One region of the Tardiphaga sp. 841_E9_N1_2 genome, then DNA from elsewhere that is predicted to be linked to it. Evidence: predicted binding sites of a transcription regulator. Region 1 holds the regulator's gene; each other region holds the start of a gene.

Region 1 (2,202 bases):
GTCACGCCTTATGGCGTCGTCGCCAATCTCCTGGCGATGCCGGTGGTCTCGGCACTGGTTATGCCGACGGGTATTCTCGGTTTGGTGGCCATGCCGTTTGGCTTTGACGGTGTGTTCTGGCGGCTGATGGATGTCGGCATCCAGTGGATGATTGTCGTCACGCAATGGGTGGCAGCCTTGCCCGGCGCCATCGGCCGGATGCCGGCCTTCGGGACGGGACCGCTGATATCAGCCAGTATCGGCATCATCGTGCTGGGATTGCTGCGCACGCCGTTGCGCCTCGCAGGGCTTGGTGTGCTTGCGCTCTCGATTGTCTGGGCGTTGCTGGTCAAGCAGCCGGATGTCCTGATTTCGGGTGACGGTCACAGCGTTGCGGTACGGGGCAGGGAGGGGCGCCTGCATATGATGCGCAGCGCCAAGGATGCGTTTCTCGCGAAGGAGTGGCTTGCCGGTGATGCCGACGCCCGGCTGCCAACGGATGCCTCCCTCAGCCACGGTGTGTCCTGCGACCGCGACGGGTGCATCGCGGCGCTGGCCGATGGCGCTTTGGTGGCGCTGGTTTTACAGCCGGATGCATTCACAGATGATTGCGAGAAAGCGGCACTCATCATCACAACGAGACAATCGCCGAGGGATTGCAGGGCGCTGGTGATCGATCAGGATCGCTTGCAACGAAATGGTGCGGTGAGCCTGCAGCGAACCGCGAACGGCTTTACCATCGATGCCGTGCGCCCGCGTGGCCTGGACCGCCCGTGGTCGCGCGCCATCCCCGATGAGCCCCAGCACGATCTGATCCAGAACAGTCGCACGCCACAAAACCGGCCGGTGGATGCGACGCCAGCGGAAACCGATCTTCAACCCGAAGATCAGTAATCCGCCGAGGCGCAATCTCAGTAGCGGCGATACAGGCCGATCAGCTTGCCCTGAATGCGCACCCGGTTGGGCGGCAGGATGCGGACCTCGTAGGCGTCGTTGGCGGGCTCCAGCGCGATCGACGCGCCGCGGCGGCGGAAGCGCTTCAACGTGGCTTCCTCGTCGTCGATCAGGGCCACCACGATGTCGCCGGTGTCGGCGCTCTCGTTGCGCTGGATCAGCACGGTATCGCCATCGAGAATGCCGGCGTCCTGCATGGAATCGCCGCGCACTTCGAGCGCGTAATGTTCGCCGGAGCCGAGCATGTCCGCGGGCATGCTGATGGTGTGGCTGCGGGTCTGCAGCGCCTCGATCGGCGTACCGGCCGCGATTCGGCCCATGACCGGGATAGCAACCGTGCGGCCATTGTCATCATCACCGCTGTTGCTGGCGATGCTGGCGGCCGAACGCACCTTGCCAAGCGTGCCTTCGATGACGCTGGGCGTGAAGCCGCGGCGCCCGGTGCCGCCGGTGACCGGCGCGCCGAGCTCTGGCAGCTTGATGACTTCGATGGCACGGGCGCGGTTGGGCAGACGGCGTATGAAGCCGCGTTCTTCCAGCGCCGTGATCAGACGATGGATGCCGGACTTCGAGCGCAGGTCGAGCGCATCCTTCATCTCGTCGAAGGAGGGCGGGACGCCGGCTTCCTTCAGCCGTTGATCGATGAATCGCAGGAGTTCGTATTGTTTGCGCGTGAGCATCTGAAGCCATCCTCAGTTGACGGTGTCGGCCGCCGCGTGCGTTTAAAAGGGCCTTCGAACGGTGAGCCTCAATCCAGAGACGATCGTTCGAAGATCGGTTGCGCGAGTTCGGGCACTCTCAAACTACTCAAAGCCACAGAATCTCGAAACAAATCATGAACGAACACTATATGTTCCATATGTGTTCTGCAATGCTTAATTTGCCGTCAACAGAACGCACGTTGAGTGAGGTTTGAGGAGGCTGTTCCTCACCAGTCGTCGATCCTCGACGGACATGGAAAATGCTTCCGCGGTCGCTTGGGCTACGCGGACGTCACGCGCCCAATGGGCGGCGGCGGAGTCGTGGAGCCGGTCGCCAGCGAGCGCTGAACCATGATCGTGTCGGCCCAGCGGCCGGAGCGATAGGCGACGCCGGGCAGCAAGCCGACGCGGGCAAAGCCGAAGCTCTCATGTAAGCCGAGCGAGGCCGTGTTGTCGGCATCGATATAGCCGATGATCTGCCGGAAGCCGGCCGCCGCGCAGACATCGATCAACTCGCGCATCAACAGCCGGCCGATGCCCCGGCCGACATGTCCGTGGTGGATATAGA
Region 2 (2,202 bases), 570 kb from region 1:
GGGCGAGGTCGCCGACGCGGATCGACGAGATGCGGCGCGTTTCGATGATCCGCTGCACGGCCTTGGCGCCGAAACCGGGCACGCGCAAAAGGTCTTCGCGGCTGGCGCGGTTGACATCGAGCGGGAAGCGGTCGCGGTGTCGCAGCGCCCAGGCGAGTTTCGGGTCCATGTCCAGCGACAGCATGCCGTCATTGTCATCGACGATCTCGTCGGCCTCGAAGCCATAGAAGCGCATCAGCCAGTCGGCCTGATACAGCCGATGCTCGCGGATCAGCGGCGGGGCGCGCAGCGGCAGTGCGCGGCTGGCATCGGGGATCGGGCTGAAGGCGGAGTAATAGACGCGCTTCAGATTGTAGGACCCGTACAGATTGGCCGAGGTGCGGATGATGGTTGAATCATTGGCGCTGTCGGCGCCGACGATCATCTGCGTGCTCTGGCCGGCCGGCGCAAAACGCGGCCCGACTTTGCCGCGCGGCGTCGGCTTGCGTCCTTCGCGGGCCTCATCGAGTTTCAACCGCAATCGCCCCATGGTGCGACGAATGGCACGGACGTCTTTCTCCGGCGCCAGCTTTGCGAGGCTGTCTTCCTCGGGCACCTCGATATTGATGGAGAGGCGGTCGGCATATGTGCCGGCCTCGGTGATCAGCGCGTCGTCAGCTTCCGGAATGGTCTTGAGATGGATATAGCCGCGGAAGTGATGCTCCTCGCGCAGTTTCCGCGCGACGGCGACAACCTGTTCCATCGTGTAATCGGCGCTGCGGATGATGCCCGATGAGAGAAACAGTCCCTCGATGTAATTGCGCCGGTAGAAATCCAGTGTCAGTTGCACCACTTCGTCCACGGTGAAGCGGGCGCGCGTCACATTGCTGGAGGCCCGGTTGACGCAATAAAGGCAATCGTAATTGCAGGCATTGGTGAGCAGGATCTTCAGCAGCGAGATGCAGCGGCCGTCCGGCGCATAGGAATGACAGATCCCCATGCCTGCGTCGGTCGAGCCGATGCCTTTGCCGTCGCGGGAGTCCCGTTTCTCGGTACCGCTGGACGCACAGGACGCGTCGTATTTCGCGGCATCCGCCAGGATCTCCAGCTTGCGCTTCACGTCCATGTTCAAAAATCCCTTTGATTCCAAACGCTAAAAAAGTGGCTGATGATCCCGATTGACTCGGCTTGCCATCTTAGCTTTATATTAGAACATATCATGAACAAATGGGCCGGCAATGGGTTCACTAAAAACCCGCCACGGCGAAACAATTTCGAGGAGCGGCGCATGACCGGCGCACGCATGACCACGCTCGCGCAATTGCGCGGCAGCATCGAACGCATCGAGACCCACAGCGATACCTATGCGCCGGATCGCGTGTCGCTCGGCCATGCCGAGGCGGACGCGGCGCTGCAAGGCGGCCTCGCGCGTGGCACCATGCATGAGGTATTCGCCGAAGGTCGTCACAGCGCGGCGGCCACGGGCTTTGTCGCCGGCCTCGCGCACCGTGTCTCGGCAAAGCGGCCGCTGCTGTGGATCCGGCAGGATTTCTCCGAACGCGAATGCGGCGCGCTGGCCATGAGCGGCTGGCGTGAGCTCGGCCTCGATCCGCGCCTGCTGGTCACCGTGCGCGCGCCCGATGTCGAGACGGCATTGCGGACCACGGCTGATGCGCTGGCCTGCGATGCGCTGGGCAGCGTCGTGCTGGAAACCTGGGGCGACAGCAAGCAGTTCGACCTCGTCGCCAGCCGCAAGCTCACGCTGGCGGCGCGCGGCTCGGGCGTCACGTGCCTGTTGCTGCGGACTGCAGGCGTTCCGGTCTCGAGTACGGCAGAGACGCGCTGGATCATCCGCTCCGCGCATTCGCCGCCATTCAGGCCCTGGCAATCATGGGGCGTGCCCATGCTCGACGTGCAACTGGTTCGAAATCGCCACGGCCCGAACGGGCAATGGATCATGGAATGGAAGTGTGATGAGTGCGTTTTCCGTGACACATCGGCGCATCCTCAGCCTGTGGCTGCCGCGCCTGCCAACCGATCGCATCAAACGTCAGCTCGCGCGCAACGGCGCGCCAGCTAATCTGCAAGCAAGTATCGTCGTCGCCAAGCAAAGCAATGCGCTGCAGATTTCCGCGCTGGACGATGCCGCGGCGAAGCTCGGCCTTGAACCAGGTCTGCCGCTCGCCAATGCCCGTGCGGTCTGTCCGGACATTCATGTGTTCG
Region 3 (2,202 bases), 3.4 Mb from region 1:
CGCCGCATAGCGCATGGTCTGCAGATCGCGCGCGGCGGCGACACGCGCCGCGACTTCGGCGGAACCTTCCGACGGTGGCGGCAGAATGAGATCCGCCGCGGTCACCGCCGGGACTTCGATGCGCAGATCGATGCGGTCCATCAAGGGGCCCGAGATGCGCGCCTGATAATCCGAGGTGCAACGATCGATGCGGCCGCGCTTGCAGGAGAAGCCCGGCTCGAACGCGTGACCGCAACGGCATGGATTCATCGCAGCGACCAGCATAAAGCGGGCGGGATAGGTGACGCGGTGATTGGCGCGCGAGACCGCCACCTCGCCATTCTCAAGCGGCGCGCGCAGCGAATCCAGCACGCGCGGATCGAACTCCGGCAGTTCGTCGAGAAACAGCACGCCTTGATGCGCCAGCGAAATCTCGCCCGGCCGCGCGCGCAACCCGCCGCCGGTGAGTGCGGCCATGCTGGCGGAATGATGCGGTGCGCGGAACGGCCGGCGTGCGGTGAGTGCGCCGTCCTTGATCTCGCCGGCCACCGACGCAATCATCGAGACTTCGAGCAGCTCCGCCGGCGACAGGGGCGGCAGGATCGACGGCAGCCGCGCCGCCAGCATGGATTTTCCTGATCCGGGACTTCCAGCCATCAGCAGGTGGTGGCCGCCTGCCGCAGCGATTTCCAGCGCGCGTTTGGCACTTTCCTGTCCCTTGATGTCGCGCAGATCCAGCAGCGTTTCCTCACGCGCATGTATTCTCGGCTGCGGCCGCGACAGAACCTGCGTACCCTTGAAGTGATTGGCGATCTGGATCAGCGATGTCGCGGCGATGATCTGAATGTCCGGGCTGGCCCAGGCGGCTTCTGCCCCGCAGTCCGCCGGACAGATCAATCCTTCGTCGCGCGCATTGGCGCCGATCGCGGCCGGCAGTACGCCGGCCACGGGAGCGAGCGAACCATCGAGACCGAGTTCGCCGAGTACGGTAAAACCCGCCAATGCATCCGGCGGAATCGCGCCGATCGCAGCCATCAATCCCAGCGCGATCGGCAGATCGTAATGACTGCCTTCTTTCGGCAGATCGGCGGGCGCGAGATTGACGATGATCCGCCGCGCCGGCAGCGCCAGACCCGAGGCAACCAGCGCGGCACGCACCCGTTCGCGTGCTTCGGACACCGCCTTGTCAGGCAGGCCGACGATCAGGAAATTCGGCAGGCCGGGCACGACCTGAACCTGCACGTCGACCGCGCGGGCCTCGATCCCCTCAAAGGCTACGGTGGAAACACGTTGAACCATGCCGCCCTCATTCGAGATGAGAGCGTAACCTAAGGTTGCTTCTACTTCAAGAACAATCAGTGAACGAAAAGTAGCGGTAAAGTATGCTGGTTTTGGCTGAAGTCGGCCATTGGCGTAGAAAATCTTAAACACGTCATGCAAAGCATCCTATGAGCTTCGAGACGAAGACCGGGTGCCCGCAGATGTCAGATCGCTTGTCGATGCCGCCAGACGCTCCGGATGACGCCGACCTGATCGCTGCGCTGAAGGCGCAGATCGAAGCTCAGCAGGCCATCATCGATCAACAGGCTGCTTCGCTGGCGCATAGCCGGAAGATATTCGATCGCTCCTCGGCGGCAGCGCGAATCGGCGTCTGGGAATGCGACCTCTCCGATGAATCGCTGGTCTGGACCGATGTTGTCTATGACATCTTCGATCTACCGCGTGGCTCGACGCCGATTCGCGAGGAGGCGCTCGCCTGTTATCCCGAAGAATCCGTCAGGGAACTGACGAAGCGGCGCAGCAAGGCCATCGAGGATCGCACGGGCTTCAGTCTCGATGCGGAGATCATCACCTTCAAGGGCAACCGGCGCTGGATCAGGATCACGGCCACTGTCGAGTCGGTCGATGGCGTTGCCGTCCGCATCTTCGGCATGAAGCAAGACATCACCGAAGAGAAAATTCTGGCGGATCGCAATCGCTATCTCGCCGAATTCGATACGCTGACCGGCCTCGCCAATCGCAGCCAGTTTCAAACCAAGCTGTCGCTGTTCGATGCGGCGTCGGCCATCAAGGTGAAGCCGTTCGGCGCGCTGCTGTTGATTGATCTCGATGAATTCAAGCCGGTCAATGACTGTTTCGGCCACGCAGCGGGCGATGCCTGCCTGACCGTCGTTGCAAATCGAATTCGCAACATCTGTGCCGGTGCGGAACTGGTCGCACGAC
Region 4 (2,202 bases), 1.5 Mb from region 1:
TCAAAAGTGGCTCGGTCAATCCCAGTCAGGCCACGGCCGTTTTCGAACCAGGCCAGTGCAGCGTGAACTGGCCAGTACCGCGTTTCCCGACAACCTGTCGGCGGCCATCTTCGATGATTTGGAAGCCTGCTTGCAGCTATCTTTGAAGAAGGCAAAGCGTCGAGCAGGGTGAAAGAAGCCGCCTCAGTGGGTGGCCTTACTTTAGGAAAACGAGGGTTGCGACTATCGCGACGGGATTAGCTCCGCCACGATGATGAAGGCGCTATAAAGGTGTTCTTTTGACACGTGGTTTCCCTCATCTGAGGGAACGATTTATATGCCTGCCTCAGGGAAAGTCCTGTGCACTTTGTGCCAAAAACCAAATCAGGCCACTGCCGTCTTCAAACTAGGCCACTAGGGTCGGAAACAGGCCAGTACCTGGAGCTACTATGACCGAAGCAGAGATATCGGCAGCCCTCGCAGCGCTAGAAAAGATCGGACACGATGCGAGCGGGTGGGAAACGCTTTTTCGCGACCCAGTCTCCGGAGCTTTATGGGAGATCACTTACCCACATAGTGAGATGCACAGCGGCGGTCCACGCCAGTTGGGTGAAATCGCGCCTTCCGATGCGGAAACCAAATATCCCGGACTTTTCAAATTAGGCCACTGAAAGATAAAACATGCCAGTACCCAGGGTACTGGCATGTTTCGACCCCTAGTGGCCTAGTTTGAAAATTGCAGTGGCTTGATTTGTCAGCCTCCACCTTTCGACTAAAGTTATTTTAGCTTGGAGAGCGCTGCTATGAGCGAAGAAGACAAATATGACAGATATGGCGTTCTGGTAGATCCCGCTGAACGGTACCAAGATTTTATGCTCCAGATTTACGACCTTTGGAGTTTGGCCAACGAGTTTGATTAACCATGCTGCGCCAGCCTCTAAGCAAAAAGTTCAGTATTCAAACTGAGACACTACCCCAAATTCTCAAAAGAACATATTGCGAACATAGAACAGATAGGGTACATTATTTTCAACCCGAACAGCGCCGCCATCCTGGGGCTTGCCGTTTGTCCTGTCGCGAATCCCTTCATAAGGAGCTAGATCAATGGCTACCACTCCGACTGCCCTGCGTATCGTTGAAGGATCCTCCATGGATAAGACCAAGGCCCTGTCGGCCGCGCTCTCCCAGATCGAGCGCCAGTTCGGCAAGGGCTCGGTGATGAAGCTCGGCAAGAACGACCGGTCGATGGACATCGAGGTGATTTCGTCGGGCTCGCTCGGCCTCGATATCGCGCTCGGCGTCGGCGGTCTGCCGAAAGGCCGCGTGATCGAGATTTACGGACCGGAATCCTCGGGCAAGACGACTTTGGCGCTGCATTGCGCCGCGGAAGCCCAGAAGAAGGGCGGCATCTGCGCCTTCATCGACGCCGAACACGCGCTCGACCCGGTCTATGCCCGCAAGCTGGGCGTCAATGTCGATGAACTCCTGATCTCGCAGCCGGATCACGGCGAACAGGCGCTGGAAATCGCCGACACGCTGGTGCGCTCCGGCGCGGTGGACGTGCTGATCATCGACTCCGTGGCAGCGCTGGTGCCGCGCGCCGAACTCGAAGGCGAAATGGGCGACGCGCTGCCCGGCCTGCAGGCTCGTCTGATGAGCCAGGCGCTGCGCAAGCTGACTGCCTCGATCAACAAATCCAATACGATGGTGATCTTCATCAACCAGATCCGCATGAAGATCGGTGTGATGTATGGCTCGCCGGAAACCACCACCGGCGGCAATGCGCTGAAATTCTATGCTTCGGTGCGTCTCGACATCCGCCGCATCGGCGCGATCAAGGAGCGCGACGAAGTGGTCGGCAATTCGACCCGCGTCAAGGTGGTGAAGAACAAGCTGGCGCCGCCGTTCAAGCAGGTCGAATTCGACATCATGTATGGCGAAGGCGTGTCCAAGATGGGCGAAATCCTCGATCTCGGTGTCAAGGCCGGCATCGTCGAGAAGTCCGGCGCCTGGTTCTCCTATGACAGCCAGCGCCTCGGCCAGGGCCGCGAGAATTCCAAGGCCTTCCTGAAAGCCAATCCGGACATGACCGCCAAGATCGAAGCCTCGATCCGGCAGAATTCCGGCCTGATCGCCGAGCAGATTCTCGCCGGTCCCATCGAGCGCGACGAAGACGGCGGTGACGGCGAGGAGCCGGCAGAAGATTGATCGGATCGGGTCCGA

What was found. The regulator LexA, encoded in region 1, represses DNA repair genes until DNA is damaged. The targets are predictions, from matches to a motif close to TGTTCNNNNTGTGTTCNG.
Region 2: AB8A50_RS01960 (ImuA family protein) is a predicted target of LexA. The motif match lies at 1,188-1,205, and genes of this name have one in related genera.
Region 3: AB8A50_RS21390 (YifB family Mg chelatase-like AAA ATPase) is a predicted target of LexA. The motif match lies at 1,327-1,344, and genes of this name have one in related genera.
Region 4: recA (recombinase RecA) is a predicted target of LexA. The motif match lies at 967-984, and genes of this name have one in related genera.

The regions. Positions count from the first base shown of each region.
Region 1 is NZ_JBPWQC010000001.1:1,035,447-1,037,648, forward strand. Features, by position in the region: gene AB8A50_RS04845 (ComEC/Rec2 family competence protein) at 1-873, shown strand, start outside; gene lexA (transcriptional repressor LexA) at 891-1,613, opposite strand; gene AB8A50_RS04855 (GNAT family N-acetyltransferase) at 1,916-2,202, opposite strand, start outside.
Region 2 is NZ_JBPWQC010000001.1:462,335-464,536, forward strand. Features, by position in the region: gene AB8A50_RS01955 (putative DNA modification/repair radical SAM protein) at 1-1,105, opposite strand, end outside; gene AB8A50_RS01960 (ImuA family protein) at 1,268-2,059, shown strand; gene AB8A50_RS01965 (Y-family DNA polymerase) at 1,953-2,202, shown strand, end outside.
Region 3 is NZ_JBPWQC010000001.1:4,449,584-4,451,785, forward strand. Features, by position in the region: gene AB8A50_RS21390 (YifB family Mg chelatase-like AAA ATPase) at 1-1,278, opposite strand, end outside; gene AB8A50_RS21395 (diguanylate cyclase domain-containing protein) at 1,461-2,202, shown strand, end outside.
Region 4 is NZ_JBPWQC010000001.1:2,512,637-2,514,838, reverse strand. Features, by position in the region: gene AB8A50_RS12160 (Imm27 family immunity protein) at 429-650, shown strand; gene recA (recombinase RecA) at 1,084-2,187, shown strand.